4 regions of the Faecalibacillus sp. MSK20_93 genome follow, and region 3 is predicted to be linked to each of the others. Evidence: predicted binding sites of a transcription regulator. Region 3 holds the regulator's gene; each other region holds the start of a gene.
The links. The regulator Rex, encoded in region 3, represses fermentation and respiration genes when NADH is low (regulators of the CRP and FNR family bind a similar motif). The targets are predictions, from matches to a motif close to GTGAANNNNTTCAC.
Positions count from the first base shown of each region.

Region 1: LJD34_RS10475 (3-hydroxyacyl-CoA dehydrogenase) is a predicted target of Rex. The motif match lies at 2,093-2,106, and genes of this name have one in related genera.
Region 2: fucO (lactaldehyde reductase) is a predicted target of Rex. The motif match lies at 3,675-3,688, and genes of this name have one in related genera.
Region 4: LJD34_RS06985 (iron-sulfur cluster assembly scaffold protein) is a predicted target of Rex. The motif match lies at 3,169-3,182, and genes of this name have one in related genera.

Region 1 covers NZ_JAJDKA010000035.1:21,438-26,553, forward strand. The annotation lists gene LJD34_RS10465 (hypothetical protein) at 1-323, opposite strand, end outside; gene LJD34_RS10470 (RNase H family protein) at 405-1,052, opposite strand; gene LJD34_RS10475 (3-hydroxyacyl-CoA dehydrogenase) at 1,115-2,059, opposite strand; gene LJD34_RS10480 (YhgE/Pip family protein) at 2,175-4,769, opposite strand; gene LJD34_RS10485 (Rrf2 family transcriptional regulator) at 4,920-5,116, shown strand, end outside.
Region 2 covers NZ_JAJDKA010000029.1:15,080-20,195, reverse strand. The annotation lists gene LJD34_RS09510 (helix-turn-helix domain-containing protein) at 1-795, opposite strand, end outside; gene LJD34_RS09505 (sodium-dependent transporter) at 956-2,311, opposite strand; gene fucO (lactaldehyde reductase) at 2,453-3,598, opposite strand; gene LJD34_RS09495 (viroplasmin family protein) at 3,746-4,396, shown strand; gene LJD34_RS09490 (helicase C-terminal domain-containing protein) at 4,777-5,116, shown strand, end outside.
Region 3 covers NZ_JAJDKA010000009.1:51,757-56,872, reverse strand. The annotation lists gene LJD34_RS04665 (metallophosphoesterase family protein) at 1-1,084, opposite strand, end outside; gene asnS (asparagine--tRNA ligase) at 1,137-2,519, opposite strand; gene LJD34_RS04655 (redox-sensing transcriptional repressor Rex) at 2,530-3,162, opposite strand; gene tsaD (tRNA (adenosine(37)-N6)-threonylcarbamoyltransferase complex transferase subunit TsaD) at 3,164-4,186, opposite strand; gene rimI (ribosomal protein S18-alanine N-acetyltransferase) at 4,189-4,629, opposite strand; gene tsaB (tRNA (adenosine(37)-N6)-threonylcarbamoyltransferase complex dimerization subunit type 1 TsaB) at 4,620-5,116, opposite strand, start outside.
Region 4 covers NZ_JAJDKA010000017.1:42,576-47,691, forward strand. The annotation lists gene LJD34_RS06970 (TetR/AcrR family transcriptional regulator) at 1-80, opposite strand, end outside; gene LJD34_RS06975 (alpha/beta fold hydrolase) at 335-1,255, opposite strand; gene LJD34_RS06980 (GGGtGRT protein) at 1,376-2,374, opposite strand; gene LJD34_RS06985 (iron-sulfur cluster assembly scaffold protein) at 2,392-3,084, opposite strand; gene eno (phosphopyruvate hydratase) at 3,481-4,770, shown strand.

The DNA.
Region 1 (5,116 bases), on a different contig from region 3:
TAACCTGGATGAATATTATTTTGTATTTCAACATTTAAATAGATTCGTTTATTGGTTTCATTTAATTGAGGAAGATCAACACAACATAACATATCAAACTTTACTGTTCCATAGTTTGGTATCATATTTTCATTATTGAGCCACCTAAAACACTGTTCATCCTTGATGATTTTCATAATTTCTTTAACACTTAAATGTCTTGCTTCTTTTACAAATTCATGAATCATTCTTGCTAGCATCTCCTGATTTCCTACGATTGCTTTGTAATGTTGACCTAACATGATTTTATGATTGGTTATTGTATTTTGTATTACCGTTTCCATAAGTAGTCCTCCTACTTATTTATTCGCTCTTTTTTTGCTTTTTTCTTCTTTTTTGTAAAAAAATTGGAAATTTCTTTCCAATTATCTACCAAGCGCTAAGTTAGCAAGTTCATCTGCTCGATCATTATATCGATTGATTTTCGTTTTATTTGCGACATGTGATTTTACTTTCACAAAAGTAATTTCAATTTGTTTTTCATATTCTTTCATTTGTTTTACATAAAGATTTTCAAGTCTTTCATCTTCATTAACCCACGCTCCTGTTGCATAGAAAGCAACACCTTCATAATCATGAATTACATACATTTTCTTGTATCCTTGTTGAACGCAATAAGAAACTGTATCTAACGCTGCTTTTAATTCTCCCATAACCTGATTATATTCTACAAATTCATCATCAAATTTTTGACAGTTTGTATAAATTTCTTGATTATTTTCAACAATTATTACACCAAAGCTATAAGCATAACATGTATCTCCATTTGTTAAACAACTTCCATCTACATAAGCATATGGTACATCTTTTTCATTTAAATTAAGTTGTGATTCATCCATTGTTTGTTTAAAAGATGCAATATAGCTCTCTACATCTTTTAACTTTTCTTGCGAAAACCCCTTATAAACATATTTTCCTTCGCTTACAAGTTTTTGACATTCGCTCCATTGTTTAAATTTATAAACCTCTTTTGTTAGTTTATCAATTGCGACATACAGTACCTTTTTGGCCATTTTTCCATCTCCATCCCTCTTTATAGTTATAATAAATAAAAAGAAGAATACAAACAATTCTTCTAATATTTATAAAAACCTTCACCTGAAGCTATTCCAAGTTTTCCTTCATCAATATATCTCTTTAACATCTTAGCCATTCCTTTAAAATTATAAGGAGCTAAAAATGAAGGAACTTTTAAATACATTGAAACAATATTATAAGCTGTCGTAAGTCCTACCGTATCTAAAATTTGGAAAGGTCCTTTCGGAGCTCCTGTACCTAAAGTCCAAGCTTTATCTATACTTTCAGGATCGCTAATCCCATTAACATAAAGATCCATACCTGAAAACAATAAAGGAACAAGCATTGAATTTAATAAATATCCTGATTTTTCTTTACGAACAGGTAATGGTATCATTCTTATTTCTTTAGCAAAATCCATAATCAAATCAAAATATTTTTGATTCGTTTGTTTTTGTGCCATGACTTCTGTCATATTATTTTTCCAAATACTATTTGCAAAATGTAATGATAAATATTTTTCTGGACGTTTTGTATATTTAGCGAACTTCGATGGTAATAATGTAGATGAATTCGTAACAATAACTGTCTTTTCAGGTAATAAATCTGCCATTTTTTTATAAATATCCTTTTTTTGTTCTACATTTTCAGCCATTGATTCAATAATTAAATCGGCATCACTGACTGCTTTTTGTAAATCTAATTCTAATTTAATATTTTCATAGGCCTTATTAGCTTTTTCTAAACATTTTTCTTTATCAAAATCTTCATAATCGCTAATACCCATGGCCCAATTTTGAGGTGTCTTTCCTTTATCGCTATCCATTAAAGTAATCGTATCATGATAAACCTCTTTTAAATGATCTAATTTAGGCTGACATCTTCCTATACTTCCTTCACTTCTAAGCCAAATCGTTACATTAAATCCACAATAAGCTGCTTGATAAGCAATTTGACTTCCTAAAACGCCTCCACCAATAACAACAACATTTTTAATTTCCATAGATTCATCCTCCTACCTTTATTTTACCATTTTGTTAAAATGTTCACAAAAGATATTTTCGCTTTTAGTTTGAACTACATATAAAAAAGAACCCTATTTCTAGGATTCCTTTATACTATTCAGCTTTTGTTGAATTTACTTCTTCAAACATTTGAGGAATTGCATGTTTATCTTCTTTGTTTTTATATTTGAAGTAAACAACTGTTAATAATGAACATACTATTAAGATTCCTGCAAACACTGCAATTTCAACTGAAATTGAAGGAGCTGTCATACTAATTGTTTTTCTAAATCCATCTACACTATAAGTATATGGTACAAATTTATGAATAGCTTTGTAGATAGCTGGACCTGTATCTAATGGATAAGTACCAGCAGAACCACCTAAGTTAACAATCATGAATACAAGCAACAAGAAGTCACCAATAAATCCAGTTGTTAAACTTAATAACATGACAAGTGACATAAATGCCGCCGATACGAGAATTGCAAGTAAGTATGTTAAACCTAAATTAACAGGTTCAAATCCATTAATTAATCTTAAAGCAGTAACCATTACGATAGCTGCTAATGTAGAAACTGTATACATAACAGTTGCTTTACTTGCCCAATATTTCCATGCATTTTCAGCTTTTTTAATACCATGTCTAATTGGATACATTAAAGCAAATGCTAAGCATGTTACATATAAACCAACTGACATCATATAAGGAGCCATTGCATGACCGTTATTTTCAACTTTAGAAATTTCTTTATGACTTGTTTCAACAGGAGTAGCTACCATATCAGTAGTTTTATTTGTTGAATCAATCTTACTTTCTTCTGCACCAGATTTTAATGCATCATTTAAAGTAGTTACACCATCAGCTGCACTCTTAATTCCATCACCTAAAGTATCAGAACCAGCAGCCAACTTACTAGCACCATCACTAATTTGACCAGCACCATCAGATAATTGATTAGCACCATTCATTAATGTAGCATTATTGCTTACTAATGTTGAAGTACCTGTAGCCAATTGATCAACACCACTTGTTAAAGCTGTAATTCCTTTAGTTAATTCAGGAACATTACTGTTTAATTTTGAAGTACCATCAGCTAAAGCAGTAGCACCACTTGTTAAAGCTGTATTGTTATCAGCGATTTGTGTTAAACCTTTTTGTAAACTATCCACACCAGCTGTATAAGCTTGAACACCTGCAACTAAAGCATCTTTAGAATCAACAGTTACTTGTTTAATATTTCCATCATTGTCAACAGTTACATATTTACCACCATTAACTTTTGCATTCACTTCATTTAATCCAGCTTGGACTGTTTGAGTTCCACTTACTAATCCTGTAGGAACTTTTGTACCATCTGTTAAAGTTCCACCATTAAGAGCTGCATCTAAATCATTTAAACTTGATTTAGTTGAACTAGATAATGTATTAATTGCTGTAGATGCACCTGTTGTATAAGTAGCAACCGAATCCATATATGAAGCTACACCGTCTTTATATTTATCTACAGGGAAATAATTTGTTAAACCATAAGCATCGATTTCTGCTCTTGACAATCCACTAGTTAATAATTTACTAGCAATTCCTTGTTTTTGAGCATCACCACTTGCATTTAATGTTTTAATTAATGTAGCATAATTATCTAATGATGTTTTTCCATCAGATAATTGAGTCAATGAATCTTGACTTGCTGCCATAGTTTTTTTGGAAGTTTCAAGATTTTCTTGTAATTTTTTTACACCATCAACTACTTGTTGATTTCCTGCAACTAATTTTTCAGCACCTTCACCTAATGCTTTAACACCTGCATTTAATTCTGTGTTATTTTCAACCAATTGATTTGCACCAGCTAATGCTTGACTTACACCTGCTGTATAATCACTAACACCTTTATTTAATGCTTGAGCGCCAGTATTTAAATCACTTACACCACTAGCTAATGTAGGAGTAGCACTACCTAAAGTACCAACACCTGTTTTTAATTGGTAAATACCATTATTTACTGTAACAACACCATTTGTGTAATCTTTTAAACCTTTAGTTAAAGTATTTGTACCATCTTTAAATGTTAAAGAACTACTTGCTAATACTTTTAAGTTATCACTAATAGTTTTGTTACCATCTTCTAATTGAGTCATACCATCAGATAATTGTTGAGTACCATCGCTAGCTTCAGCAAATCCATCTGACATTGTTCCAATTGAAGTAAAGATTGTTTCAGCATATGTTTTTGTTACTGAAGATGAAACTTCAGCTTTAATTTTTGCGATTGCTGAATCATCCATTTTTGATGCAACATAGTTTGTACCTGGGTTTGTTGTATAATTTAAAACCATCTTTTTAGGATTTTTATCCAACAAAGTTGTTGCATTTTTGGAGAAATTGCTTGGAATCGTAATGACCATATAATAGTCACCATTTTTTAGTCCCTTATTTGCTTCTTTTGAATTTACAAAATGGAAATCTAATGAATCGTTGTCTTTTAATTTTTTGACTAATTGATCACCAACGTCTAATTTCTTATCGTTGTATTCAACCGCCTTATCTTTATTCACGACAGCGACAGGAAGATCTCCACTGTTTCCATATGGATCCCACATAGATCCAAGGAAGACAACTGTGTAAATACTAGGAATAAGAATAAGAGCAACTAAAACGATTTGAATCCAATGATTTTTTAAAATGTTTTTCCACTCTTGCTTAATCATAAATATCCTTCTTTCTATCTTCTATAGACATTTTACATCTATAGATATATAATGTCTATAGAGTATTATAATTTTTTCAATATAAATGTCAATATTCTTACATACAAAATATAAAAAATTAGTTATAATAAAAAAAGGGAAGGGATTACAATGAGAATTAGAAAAAGTTTTGAACAAGCAATTTGTATTTTATTGCTTATTGGTACAAGTGAAGGACCACTTAAAAGTCATGAATTAAGTAAAATGTTAGATGTTTCTGATTCATATTTAAAAAAAGTAACTAGACAACTTGTAGTAGCTGGTCTTATTACCTCTAAGGCAAGTAAGCTAGGTGGTTTTATTTTAAA
Region 2 (5,116 bases), on a different contig from region 3:
TGCTGAAATATTAGCAAGATTACTACTATAAACACCTTTTTTAAATGTATCAGTTTGATAACTGTTAGGATCACCATTAACATGTAGATCAACAGTTGTCGCAAATGTAAAGTCTACTTTTAATTTAAAAGTTTCTTGATCATATCCATCAGGTAATTTAAAACTATAATCACCATCAGCATTTTTAGTAAAAGTTATTTCAGTAGATGTTTGTTCATCTTTTTTCGTTGTATCAGATTTTGTTGTTTTCTTTTTATCTGTTTCTGTTGTTTTCTTCTTTAAAGTTTCACTTGTTTCTGTTTTAGATGTATTACTATTTTTAAATGATGAATCATTTGATTTCATAAAGACAAATGAATATCCAAGTACAATAATAATAGCAATGACAATAATAATGACAATTGCATATTTAACATATCTTAAGATATAGTGATCTTCATAAACTCCCTTTCTTGTCGGTTGTTTTTTAGTTGGTTGAATATTTTTTACTTTATCTACAAAAGTAACAGATCCTATATCTTCTTTTTTATTTTCTAAATCTTTTAAATCAGCCTTTTTAATTTCTCTCGTAATTGCATAATAATCATCAGCAATCGTCTCATCTATTTCTAAGTATCTTGCTATTTTTTTAAGATACATTTTTACATATAGCTCGTCTCCAACAAATCGTTCAAAAGCACCGTCTTCTATATCTTTAATGATATTAACAGATAACAATGTTGCTTCTGCGACTTCCTCTATTGTAACGCCTTTGGCAATGCGGGCTGCTTTTATCTTTTCACTTATTTTGTCCATAAAGACATCCTCCTTTACACTTAGGCATAATTAAACAAATAAATTATAGCACAAATGTTTTATTTGACAAATACAAAAGCTCATTTTATTTCTAATATATTATATACATAAAAAATGTCTTTTTTATGTCCAAAAAGAAAAAAAGCTTAAAAAAGCTTTTTTATAACGTAATAATTCCAAATGTTGATAAAATATAACTTAATAAAATAATTAATAATGTTGGAATACAAATATATTTCATCACAAAATTATAGACTTTTTCTCTTTTAAAAGCAGATGATATTTTAATTTCATCTGAAATTGTTTTTAATTTTGTTACAAAAATAATTAATAAAGCTGTACATAACGCTGAAATTGGCATCATACATGAATTTGTGACAAAATCAAAGAAATCTAATAAAGTCATTCCTAATGGTTGAATCCATCCTAAAACACCATAGCCAAGTGAAATAGGAATTCCTAAAGCCAACATTTCAATAATCATTGCTAAAGCTGCTTTTTTTCTAGAAATATGGAATTGTTCCATTAAAGTTGCGACTGAACATTCCATTAAAGAAATAGCTGATGTTAAAGCAGCAAATAAGACAAGTAAAAAGAATACACCACCAATAAATCCACCTAATTGAAGTGAATTAAATACTTTTGGCATTGTAATAAACATTAAAGACGCTCCAGCATTTAAACTATCTTTTCCTGAAAATGCAAAGACTGCAGGAATAATCATTAACCCCGCTAAAAAAGCAATCAATGTATCCATAATTTCTACTTGAGAAATTGCTTTTTCCATATCAACATCTTTTTTCATATAAGAACCATAAGTAAATAAAATTCCCATTCCAATCGATAAAGAATAGAACATTTGCCCCATCGCAGCAATGACTGTCATAATACTGAATTTAGAAAAATCAGGAATGATATAATATTTTAAACCTTCAATAGCCCCTGGTGTCATTAAACCATAAATTGAAATAAAAATAGCTATCACTACTAAAATAGGCATTAAGATCTTACTTACTTTTTCAATTCCTTTTTCTACACCTTTAATAACCACAATAAAAGTTAATACTGCAAAAACAACTAACCAAAAAGCTGGACTAATTGGATTAGCAATAAAATTTGAAAAATAGGTATCTTGTGTCAAGATTTGACTTGATCCTCTTAAATATTCAAATAAGTATTTACATACCCAACCACCAACAACACAGTAATAAGGAACTATCAATATTGGAATAATTGAATTCAACCAACCACCAATTTTTAATTTTTTTGCTCCTAAGATTTTATATGCTTTGATTGGATTGTTTCCGGTCTTTCTTCCTAATGCTGTTTCACTTACAAGTAAAGCAAAACCAACCGTTAACGCTAAAATAATGTAAGTAAATAAAAAAGTACCTCCACCATATTTAGCCGCAAGATATGGAAAACGCCAAATGTTTCCTAATCCAACAGCCGAACCAGCAGCCGCCATAACATATCCTAAACGGCCTGAAAAACTTGATTTTTTATTTGTTTCCATCGAATTTCCCCTTTTTAACATGTTAAAAAAATTATATTGAAACCTCATAAAAAGTCAACTTTATTGTGAAATTAATAACAAAAATTCTCTTTTTTTTCATTTTAAAACAAAAAACAGCCCTCATTGAGGACTGTCTTATTATTATAATAATGATTTATATAATTCTTTGATTTCTTCTACACTTGTATCTCTTGGGTTACCTGGACAGCAAGCATCAGCTAAAGCAGATTCACTTAAGAATTGTAAATCTTCTTCTTTAACGATTTCTTTTAAGTCAGCTGGAATACCAACATCTTTAGATAATTGTTTAACTGCATCTACAGCTGCTTTACGATATTCTTCTTGAGACATACCAGTAGTATCTACACCCATTGCTTCTGCAATGTCTTTATATTTTTCACCAGTATATGGTGCATTATATTCCATAACTGTTGGTAAGATGATAGCATTAGCAACACCATGAGGTGTATCATATAAAGCTCCAAGTGGATGAGCCATTGAGTGAACTAATCCTAAACCTACGTTAGAGAATCCCATACCTGCAACATATTGACCTAAAGCCATACCTTCTCTACCTTCAGGAGTATTTTCTACTGCACCTCTTAATGATTTAGAAATAATTTCGATAGCTTTGATATGGAACATATCTGACATTTCCCAAGCACCTTTAGTAATATAACCTTCGATAGCATGAGTTAAGGCATCCATACCTGTAGCAGCAGTTAATCCTTTAGGCATTGATGACATCATATCTGGGTCAACGAATGCTACAACTGGAATATCATGTACGTCTACACATACCATTTTACGATCTTTTTCAACATCTGTGATTACATAGTTGATTGTTACTTCAGCAGCAGTACCAGCTGTTGTAGGAACTGCAAAGATTGGAGTACAAGGATTTTTAGTTGGTGCAACACCTTCTAGGCTTCTTACATCAGCAAATTCAGGGTTTTTATCAATAATACCTACTGCTTTTGCTGTATCCATTGATGAACCACCACCAATAGCAATCATATAATCTGCTCCAGCATCATGTAATGCTTTAACACCTTGTTGAACATTTTCAATTGTTGGATTAGGTTTGATATTAGAATATAGTTCATAAGCTAATCCTGCTTTATCTAATAAATCAGTAACTTTTGCTGTTACTCCAAATTTTACTAAGTCTGGATCTGAACATACTAAAGCTTTTTTGAATCCTCTTGCTTTTGCTTCTTCAGGAATTGATTCAATTGCTCCTTTTCCATGATAACTTGTTTCATTTAATACAAATCTGTTTGCCATAATTAAATCTCCTCTTTTCTAACTACACATATTCTAGTATCATGTGAAAATAAAAACAAGTTACATATAAGGCTATGTGTAACATTTCACAAGTTTTATTTAAAATATTTTTATAATATGTCATAATAATAAACATGGAGGAATATCATGAAATATTATGCTGTAAAAAAAGGAAGACATCCAGGTATTTATACTACTTGGAAAGATTGTCAAAAAGAAATCGATCATTTTAAAGATGCTAAATTCAAAAGCTTTGATTCTAAAAAAGAAGCTTTAGCCTATTTAAAACAAAATAATCAAAAAAGTTCATTACATTCAAAACAAGAAACAACAAATCAAAGAAAACAAAATAAAGATAAAATATCATTAAGTAAAGATCAATATAAAGCTTATCAACAATTATTATCTGGAAATAATGTTTTTTTAACAGGTGGCGCAGGTACTGGTAAATCTTTTGTTTTACAACTTTTTATTAATGAAATGGAAAAACAAAATAAAAATGTTATTGTTTGTGCTCCTACCGGTATTGCTGCTATTAATATTCAAGGTGTTACTATCCATCGTTGTTTTCAAGTATCTCCAGAGCCTCAAGTAGTTAAACATATTAAAAAAGTTCCTCAAGTGGTAAAAGAAAGAGACATTATTGTTATTGATGAAATTAGTATGTGTCGTATTGATCTATTTGATTTTGTTGTAAGAACAATTATGAAAGCAGAAGAAAACTCATTATCTCGTAAACAAATCGTCGTTGTTGGAGACTTTTCCAACTACCTCCTGTTACTACAGATAATGATTTAGAAGTATTAAAAGAAATTTATGAAAATTATCATAAAGGTTATGCTTTTGAATCAACAAACTGGCAAGATTTAAATTTTCAAACAGTTGAATTAAAACAAGTCATACGACAAAAGAATCCTGAATTTATTCATGAACTGAATAAAGCACGTATTGGTGATTATTCATGTGTTCATTATTTTAATACGCATTGTCAAAAAACTCTTTTTGAAAATGGTATTATTCTTACAGCAACTAATAGAAAAGCTGAACAAATCAATCATGATAGACTTTCCAAAATACCTTATAAAGCTAAAGTCTATCATTCAAGAATTGTCGGTGATGTTAAAAACTCTGATAAACCTACTCTAGATGAACTTCATTTAAAAATTGGTGCTCGTGTGATGGTTTTAATTAACGATACAGAACAAAATCTTTATCAAAATGGTTCATTTGGAAAAGTTTATAAATTAGAAGATGAAAGTGTTACCGTTCTCTTAGATACAAATAAAACACTTGTAACCTTTGGTTATCATGAATGGGCCATAGAAAACTATGTACTTTCTAAAAGAAAAGAAGGAGATATTGAAGATAATCATTTATCTAAAGAAAAAGTAGGTGCTTTTTATCAAATTCCTTTAAAACTTGCTTACGCTATTACAATGCATAAAAGTCAAGGTCAAACCTATGATCAAGTAAATCTTATTCCTTATTCATTTGATAATGGCCAACTCTATGTTGCCT
Region 3 (5,116 bases):
TAAGTGGCATTAAATGATGATGCATCATAGCAATCAAAGTATAATCCTCTAAATGATTAATAGATAATAACTCATCTTCAATTTCTTGTAAAAGTCTTTGCCCGACCATTCCCCTTGCTAGATTTCCTTGGGAAGTAGAATCTATTTTGATCACAATCATTTTAACATCCGGATAAACTTTAATATTTTCTCCTAGCAAATAAGCTACCACTTTTGTCTTTTGTTTTTTTAAAAGATTCAAGCCATAAACAATGACATCATGATTTCCTAAAATAAACGTTACATCACTATGATATTTCCTTTTTAAACGATTCATAAAATGAGAGGCTGCATACATATTTTTACGATTAGGCGAATTCATTAGATCACCCGTAATCAAAAATTTAAGTTGATGATCATGAGGAAGCATATGATAAAGTTCATCTAGACTATCTTGTAATACAATAAGTCCATTGTCTGTTTTCTTTGTTCCTAAATGAAGATCACTTAGTTGTATAAAATATTGATCTTCATTTGTTTGACATTTCTTTTCAAAAATCTTATTTGTTTCTATTAGTCTAAAACATTCTTTTACTTCCTCTATGTTTTTTACAGGATAAAAAATACTTTGCTCTCCTTTAAATATAAAAACACCAGGCCAACGATCTATTTGATAAAGAGCATTTAAAAACAGATGAAAAGGTCCATATAAAGAGATATCTTCTTTCAATGCCTTTTTTATACAAAAAACGCGCATCAAATCATAATTATAACTATTATCAAAATTTTCCAAGAATTGCTGATCGATTCCCGATAATAAAATGACTTGATATTTTTCTTTTTCCTTTGCTATATATTTATGAAAATCATGTGCATAACTTGTTTTAAAAGCCGTATCATAGGTTTCAAAGTTTTTACTTCTAAAAAGTAACTCACATTCATTTTTTTGAATTTGATGTACAAATGGAAATTTTATATTTTGTTTTGTTAACCAATTTTTAAATTCTCCAAGTTGTTCGTAACTTGCATACACATTCCTAAATGACTTATTACCGTCTTTAAAAATAAAATTAAAATAGAGATTCATCAAATCATATTCATTCATGTGTGTCACCTCCCACATATTATACACAAAAAAAAGCCTAACGAATAGGCTTTTAGAATTTTAAATTTCTTGGAGTTCTTGGGAATGGTTCAACATCTCTAATATTTTGCATACCTGTTAAATACATTAAGAAACGATCGAATCCTAAACCAAATCCAGCATGTTTACATCCACCAAAACGACGTAGATCCATGTACCATTGTAATCCTTCTTTGGCCATTCCTTTTTCATCCATAATTTTTTCTAAGACATCATATCTTTCTTCACGTTGTGATCCACCAACAAGTTCACCAATTCCTGGAACAAGTAAATCACAAGCAGCTACTGTTTTACCATCATCATTTAAACGCATATAGAATGCTTTGATTTCTTTAGGGTAATCTGTTAAAAATACTGGTCCACCAACAATTTTTTCACAGATATAACGTTCGTGTTCTGAATTTAAATCCATACCCCATTCTACTTTATTTTCAAATTTAACATCTGCTTTTAATAAATAATCGATTGCTTCTGTATAAGTCATACGTTTAAAATCACTATCTCTAACTGCTTTGATACGTTTGATACATTCTTTATCAATCATGCTTTCAAAGAATTTCATTTCTTCTGGTGCATTATCTAAGACATAATCAATACAGTATTTAACCATATCTTCAATTAAATCCATATCATCTTCTAAGTCAGCAAAAGCAATTTCAGGTTCAATCATCCAGAATTCACTAGCATGTCTTGAAGTATTTGAATTTTCCGCTCTAAAGGCAGGTCCAAATGTATAAACATCACGATATGTTAAAGCAAAAGCTTCAACATGTAATTGTCCTGTAACTGTAAGATAAGCTTCTTTTCCAAAGAAATCTTTATCAAATTCTGTATTATCGATTGTTGTTGCTCTAAACATTTCTCCAGCACCTTCACCATCATTTGAAGTAATGATTGGTGTATGGACATAAACGAATCCTTGGTTTTGGAAGAATTCATGAATAGCCATTGATAAAACAGATCTTAATCTAAAGATTGCATAAAAAGTATTTGCTCTTGGTCTTAAGTGAGGAATTTCTCTCATGTATTCAAAAGAATGTCTTTTCTTTTGTAATGGGAAATCTTCATCACAAGTTCCTTCAACCACTAAATGTGTTGCTTCAATTTCAAAAGGTTGTTTTCCATCTGGTGTTAATTTTAATTTACCAGTTACTTTAACAGCACTTCCTGTAGAAATATGAGAAGCTTCTTCATAATTATCAATAATTTCATCTAAATAAACAACTTGTACATTTTTAAAATATGTTCCATCATTTAAAGCTAAAAATCCGACTTTCCCACTATTTCTATTTGTACGGATCCATCCTTGTAATTCAACATATTCAATACCATCTAATTGGTCTCTATCATTGATATATAATTCATATAATTCTCTTACTGTAATAAATTCAAACATTTTTCTCTCCCTATTCTTGATCATTTGATTTCATTTTAATTACTAATTCTTGAATAGCTACCACAACATCTACTGTTTGGACTTCAACGCCTTCTTGAACCATAAAATGACTATGCGTAAAATCTACAATTCCTTTAATGCCTAATTTCATTAAACGATCCACTGTTTCTTGAACATTTTCTGAAATCGCCAAAATAGCAATTTTACAATCACTTGGAAAAGTTTCTTCCAACTTGTCAATATGACAAATTTTCACACCAAATCTTTCCCCTTCTTTATTTTTATCCATATCATAACCACAAACAATCTTACCTACTGTATATTGCCAACGATTATATTTTAAAATGGCACTTCCTAAATTGCCAACCCCAATTAAAATAATAGGTTCATCTAATCGTAAACCTAAAACTTCACTTAAACCATCTATAAGATGTTTAACATCATAGCCTCTTCCACGTCTACCAAAATTATCCGTTTTTGATAAATATGTAAAATCACGCCTAATTGTTGTATCTTGTATTCCTGTAATTTCAAACAATTCACTCGATAAACATGTTTCTTTTCCTTCATGTTGCATTTTTCTAAGCGCTTTTAAATAAACAGGAAAACGGGACATTGTCGCTTTTGATATTTTTTTCTCCACACTAATCCCCTCCTATTGATTCTAATTCTAAATCAAGATGTGGTTTAATGCCAAGCGATAAATCACTAAACTTATTATTATCATACATAACTTTTCCTGCTAAAGCAATCATCATTGCATTATCTGTACAACATTTCATCGGTGGAAGAGACAATTGTACGTCTTCTAACATGGCAACTTGCTCTTTCATCTTTTCTCTTAAACCCCTATTAGCAGAAACCCCACCAGCTAACATAATTTCTTTAACACCATATTCTTTAGCCGCTCGAATCGTTTTATCGACCAAGACATCAACAACAACATTTTGAAAAGACGTTGCTAAATCATTTTGATTGATTTCTAAACCTTTTTGTCTATGATTATGTGCTAAATTGATTACTGCTGATTTTAAACCACTAAAACTAAAATTATAACTATCATCATCTAATGGTTTAGGTAAATGATAACTTGCCTTTCCTAAATGAGCCATCTTATCTAAAACCGGTCCTCCAGGATAAGGAAGATTTAAAACTCTTCCCACTTTATCATATGCTTCTCCAACAGCATCATCTAAAGTTTCACCAATCACTTCAAAAGAATAAGGATGTTTCATCAAAACAAGCTCTGTATGCCCACCACTGACTACAAGACATAGTGCTGGATAAACAATATCTTTTTCATAATTATTTGCATAAATATGCCCTGCAATATGGTGAACCCCAATTAATGGTTTATCATAAGCCAAAGAAAGTGTTTTAGCGACTTGTAAACCAATATGTAAAGAGCCAACAAGTCCTGGACCTTTTGTTACACAAATAGCATCAAGGTCTTCCATTTTTATATTTGCTTGTTTTAACGTTTCTTTTAAAACAACAGATACACATTCAACATGCTTACGGCTGGCAATTTCAGGGACAACACCACCATACATTGCATGTATGTCGATTTGACTTGCCACGACACTACTTAAAAATTCTCTTTGATCTTTTAAGACAGCCATCGCCATTTCATCACAACTTGATTCAATTGCTAGTAATAATGACATCTCTATCCCTCCAATTCCTTGATCATTAAATACGCATCTTCACCATTGCTATAGTATCTTTTTCTAACAGCAACATTTTTAAACCCAAATTTTTGATATAAAGCAATTGCTTTTACATTTGAAACACGTACTTCTAAATTAACATTTTGATAATGTAATTCTTCACTTTTTTCAAGAGCGTATTCCATCAGTTGGCTTGCATACCCTTGTCCTTGAAAATGTCGATCTGTCGCAATTGTTGTAATTTGACATTGATCACCTAAAAACCATAATCCTATGTATCCAATAATTTGATTTTCTTTTTCAAGAATATAATAACCCGCCATAGGGTTTTCTTTTAATTCATGTATAAAATCTTCTTCATTCCATGGTGATAAAAAAAGATCTTTTTCTAATTCTACAATTCTTTTTAAATCATCAACTTTCATTTCTCTTATTGACATATTTTTTTAGCCTCAACTTCCTTAGTATATCTTGGAACAAGACCATCAACATTTTCTATTTCTTTTTCTAAAGTAGAAAGTGTATAAATATGATTGGCAAGATCCACTTCTTTTTCAGGTATTCCTACTAAATGTGTATCACCAACAATTTCATAATCAGTATATTGTTTTTGATAATTTTCAAATTCATCAATATTTATTAAACAATCATCAACAATAACCTTTCCTTCATTGTAAATTCCTAGAAATAATTTATGGCTTCTTGCATCTAAAATAGAAATAGCTTTTTTCATTCCTGCCATCGCCTTTAAAGAAGAAACAGTTTTTACCTTAATATTCATCGTTGCATTTAATGTTTTCGCAATCGTTAAAGCAACACGTACACCAGTATAAGAACCCGGTCCAATAGTAATGACCATTTCATCAAAATCGCTCATTTTTAAATGATTTTCTTGTAATAATTTTTGTAAATAAACGATTGCATACT
Region 4 (5,116 bases), on a different contig from region 3:
CCTAAAACATATTTATCAATATGTTTTTTTATTTCTTCTTCAAAAGGAAGAACATCTTTAGGAAATTCTTCATCGTTCATGTTTGAATTTTTATAACGATAAATGGTAATACTTTTTGTTTGTCAATCAACTGTATAAATTTTGCTGAAGTTATTTCCCAAAGTGTTAAAGATATCAATTATATTAAGAGGGAGATTATTCTTTATTTCTTTGTTCATCTTAATCACTACTTTCAAGTCATTTTTATTTAACTTATTATATCACGGTATGATTTTAATGGATACGAAAATGAAAAATAATCTAAATGATTAATAAGTATTTCAAATTACAATTTTTATATATTTGTTTGCCATGCGTTTAAATTATCTAATATATATTGATATACAAGCTGATTTTGCTTTTCGTTTAAAATTTCATGACGCATATTTTCAAAAAGATAGGAATCTACACACATATAACCTTTAGATTTTATGTTGGAAACAGCTTTGTTGAATTTTACTTCATTTGTAATGCAAGGATCATCTTTACCAGCAATAAATAAAATAGGTAAAGAGGGATTAGACATTGTCCAGTTTTCATTATGATATGTATTTATTACAAGATTAAAGAGAGATTCAAAGCCATTTGCGGTAAAAGTAAAATAACATAAAGGATTTTTGTTATAAGAATCTACAATATTTTCATCACTACAAATCCAACTGTTAGGAATATCTGTATGAAACCTTTTATTAAAAGCTTGAAAACTTAAATTTTGAATTAATTGAGGACGATAATGATCATCTTTGACTTTTGAATAGATACGAGCTATTTTTATTCCTATAGGAGCAAGAGGATTATCACTAGGACTTCCACAAACAATTAAACCATCAATATCTTGATCATACTTTTGGCAAAAACAGCGCACGACTAAAGACCCCATACTATGTCCTAAAAGATAGAGTGGGAGATAAGGATATTGTTGTTTAATCATCAAAGTAATTTGATGGAGATCTTCAACAATTGCTAGATGACCATTATCATAAAAATACCCCAAATCATTTTTGTCTTTTATACTTTTTCCATGTCCACGATGGTCATGAATAATACATAAATAACCTTGATTTGATAAGAAATTCATAAAGTCGATGTATCTCTCTTTATGCTCACACATACCATGAGAAATTTGTACAATTCCTTTTGGGCTTTCACAAGAAATAATAATGCCATCTAATTTTAGTTGATCATAATTTGATTTTATTTGAAAACTTTTGTACATATTTATCACCTAACTATATTATAACTAAAAAACAAATATTTTGATATGATAAAGAATTAATATAACAAAAAAAGTCTTGATAAAATCAAGACTTTTTAGCTTTTTTTAGGAAAACCCTAATTATTTACAAGCTTCTTCAATTGCAACAGCAACAGCTACAGTAGCTCCAACCATTGGGTTGTTACCCATACCGATTAATCCCATCATTTCTACGTGAGCAGGAACTGATGAAGAACCAGCAAATTGAGCATCACTGTGCATACGTCCCATAGTATCAGTCATACCATAAGAAGCAGGACCAGCAGCCATGTTATCAGGATGTAAAGTACGTCCAGTTCCACCACCAGATGCAACTGAGAAGTATTTTTTACCTTGTTCAATACATTCTTTTTTGTATGTTCCAGCAACAGGATGTTGGAAACGAGTAGGGTTAGTAGAGTTACCAGTGATTGATACATCTACACCTTCTTTATGCATGATAGCAACACCTTCACGTACGTCATCTGCACCATAGCAGTTAACTTTAGCACGTGGACCATCACTATAAGCAGTTCTAGATACTTCTTTAACTTCTCCAGTAAAATAATCGAATTGAGTTTCTACATAAGTGAAACCATTGATTCTTGAGATGATTTTAGCAGCATCTTTTCCTAAACCATTTAAGATAACTCTTAATGGATTTTTTCTTACTTTGTTAGCTTTTTCAGCAATTTTGATTGCACCTTCAGCAGCAGCGAAAGATTCATGTCCAGCTAAGAAAGCGAAACATTGAGTATTTTCGTTTAATAACATTGCTCCTAAGTTACCATGACCTAAACCTACTTTACGATCATCAGCAACAGATCCTGGAATACAGAATGATTGTAATCCAACACCGATTGTTTTAGCAGCATCTTCTGCTTTAGTATCACCATTTTTAATTGCCATAGCAGCACCAACTGTATATGCCCAACAAGCGTTTTCGAAACAAATTGGTTGTGTAGATTTTACGATATCATAAACGTTGATACCTTTTTCATCACAAATAGCTTTTGCTTCTTCGATTGATTTGATATCATATTTAGCTAATGCAGCGTTAATTTGATCAATTCTTCTTTCATAACTTTCAAATAATGCCATTTTTTCGTATCCTCCTATTATTCTTTTCTTGGATCGATGTATTTAGCAGCATCGTTGAATCTACCGTAGTTACCTTTAGCAGCTTCTAAAGCTTCATTAGCATCTTTTCCATCTTTAATCATTTCCATCATTCTACCTAAGTTAACGAATTCGTAACCGATAATTTCATCATTTGTATCTAAAGCGATACGAGTAATGTAACCTTCAGTTAATTCTAAGTAACGAGGTCCTTTTAATTTAGTAGAGTATGATGTACCTACCATTGATCTTAAACCTTTACCTAAGTCTTCAAGACCAGCACCTACAGGTAATCCACCTTCAGAGAATGCTGATTGAGTACGTCCATAAACGATTTGTAAGAATAATTCTCTCATAGCTGTGTTAATAGCGTCACAAACTAAGTCAGTATTTAAACCTTCTAATAAAGTTTTACCAACTAATGCTTCACTAGCCATAGCAGCAGAGTGAGTCATACCTGAGCATCCAACAGTTTCGATTAATGCTTCTTCAATGATACCTTCTTTAACATTTAAAGTAAGTTTACATGCACCTTGTTGTGGAGCACACCAACCAATACCATGTGTTAAACCAGAAATATCTTTGATTTCTCTTGAATATACCCATTTTCCTTCTTCAGGAATAGGAGCACATCCGTGTGATGCACCACGATTTACAGTGCACATTTCTTCAACTTCATGTGAATAAATCATTTTTTATTTTCTCCTTTCATCACATTAATGATCACAAACATTAAAAAAGAAATAACGTAAAACTACATAAATTTCTTCCTTCAGGTGAAGGAATTCACCTGAACAAATTATAAAGTGTCGATTAAAGAAAGTCAATGAAACAAGAAAGATAAATAAATGAAAAAAGAAATTTTTTTGTATCTATCAAAGAATATTTTATAAAAAAAGGGACAAAATAGTATTTGAAGTTGAAAAAAAGTAGTCAAAAAGGGTTGACACACAAGGTTAGTATATGCTAACTTATAGACAGTTAGTTACAGCTAACTTCGTGTTAATAAATCATTTTTTATTGATACTAGATCACAAACAAAAATCACAAACACAAACAAAACAAAAATGAAAGAAGGAAGTATTAAAATGGATTTAATTCAAAGTATTAAAGCACGCGAAGTATTAGACTCTCGTGGAAATCCAACTGTTGAAGTTGAAGTTAGAAGTGAATGTGGAGCTTTTGGTAGAGCAATCGTACCAAGTGGAGCTTCTACAGGAATTTATGAAGCCGTTGAATTAAGAGATGGAGATAAATCACGTTATTTAGGTAAAGGTGTTTTACAGGCTGTTAAAAATGTAAACGAAGTGATTGCTCCTGAATTATTAGGGTATGACGTTTTTGCTCAAAGAGAAATCGATCAGGCAATGATTGATTTAGATGGTACAGATAATAAAGGAAAACTTGGAGCAAATGCTATCTTAGGTGTTTCTCTTGCCGTTGCTAAATGTGCTGCTGATTCATTAGGTATGCCATTATATCGTTATATTGGTGGAGCTAATGCTCATGTTATTCCTACACCAATGATGAATATTATCAATGGTGGAGCACATGCTGATAACAACATTGATTTCCAAGAATTTATGATTATGCCAGTTTCAGCTCCTACATTCAAAGAAGCGATTCGTATGGGTGCTGAAGTATTCCATAATTTAAAAGCTGTATTACATGATAAAGGATTAAATACTGCTGTAGGTGACGAAGGTGGATTTGCTCCTAACTTAAAATCAAATGAAGAAGCTATTCAAACAGTTATCGAAGCTATTGAAAAAGCAGGTTATAAACCAGGTGTAGATGTTAAACTTGCAATGGATGTTGCTAGTTCAGAATTCTATAAAGATGGTAAATATGTTTTACCGGGTGAAGGAAATAGAACATTTACTTCAAAAGAGTTAGTTGATTTCTACGGTGAACTTGTTGAAAAATACCCAATTATTTCTATCGAAGATGGTCTTGATCAAGATGACTGGGACGGATGGAAATATTTAACTGAAAAATTAGGTAAAAAAGTACAATTAGTAGGGGATGACTTCTTTGTAACAAATACAAAACGTTTACAAGAAGGTATTGCTAAGAAAACTGCAAACTCTATCTTAATTAAAGTTAACCAAATTGGTACTTTAACTGAAACACTAGAAGCTATTCAAATGGCTCAAAAAGCAAACTATACTGCTGTTGTTTCTCATAGATCCGGTGAAACAGAAGATACAACAATTGCTGATATTGCTGTAGCTACAAATGCTGGACAAATTAAAACTGGTTCTGCATCAAGAACAGACCGTATTGCTAAATACAATCAATTATTAAGAATTGAAGATGAATTAGGAAAACAAAGCTTATATGGTGGCGTTGATTCATTCTATCAATTAGATCAATAATTTTGCTATTAAAAGATAATATTGTTATATCCCTTTAACGATTAAATCGTAACTTCCCAATTTTAGACTAAATCATATAAGAAATATTATCTTTTAATAATATAGATAAAAAAGGTGATGTAAGTCATCTTTTTTGTAAATAAATTACATTCTTTATTTAATTAGGAGAAATTAATGAAAATAACTCTCTAAATATTTTAAAAAGGTATACAATTTTTATCCTATATATAAAATAAAGATTGTCATTTACTTAATAAATTAAATACCTTCCGTATTTTTTTGACTACTTGCGGAAATGACACGAAAATCATTTGCAGCTGCAAATGATTTTTTATATATAGACATG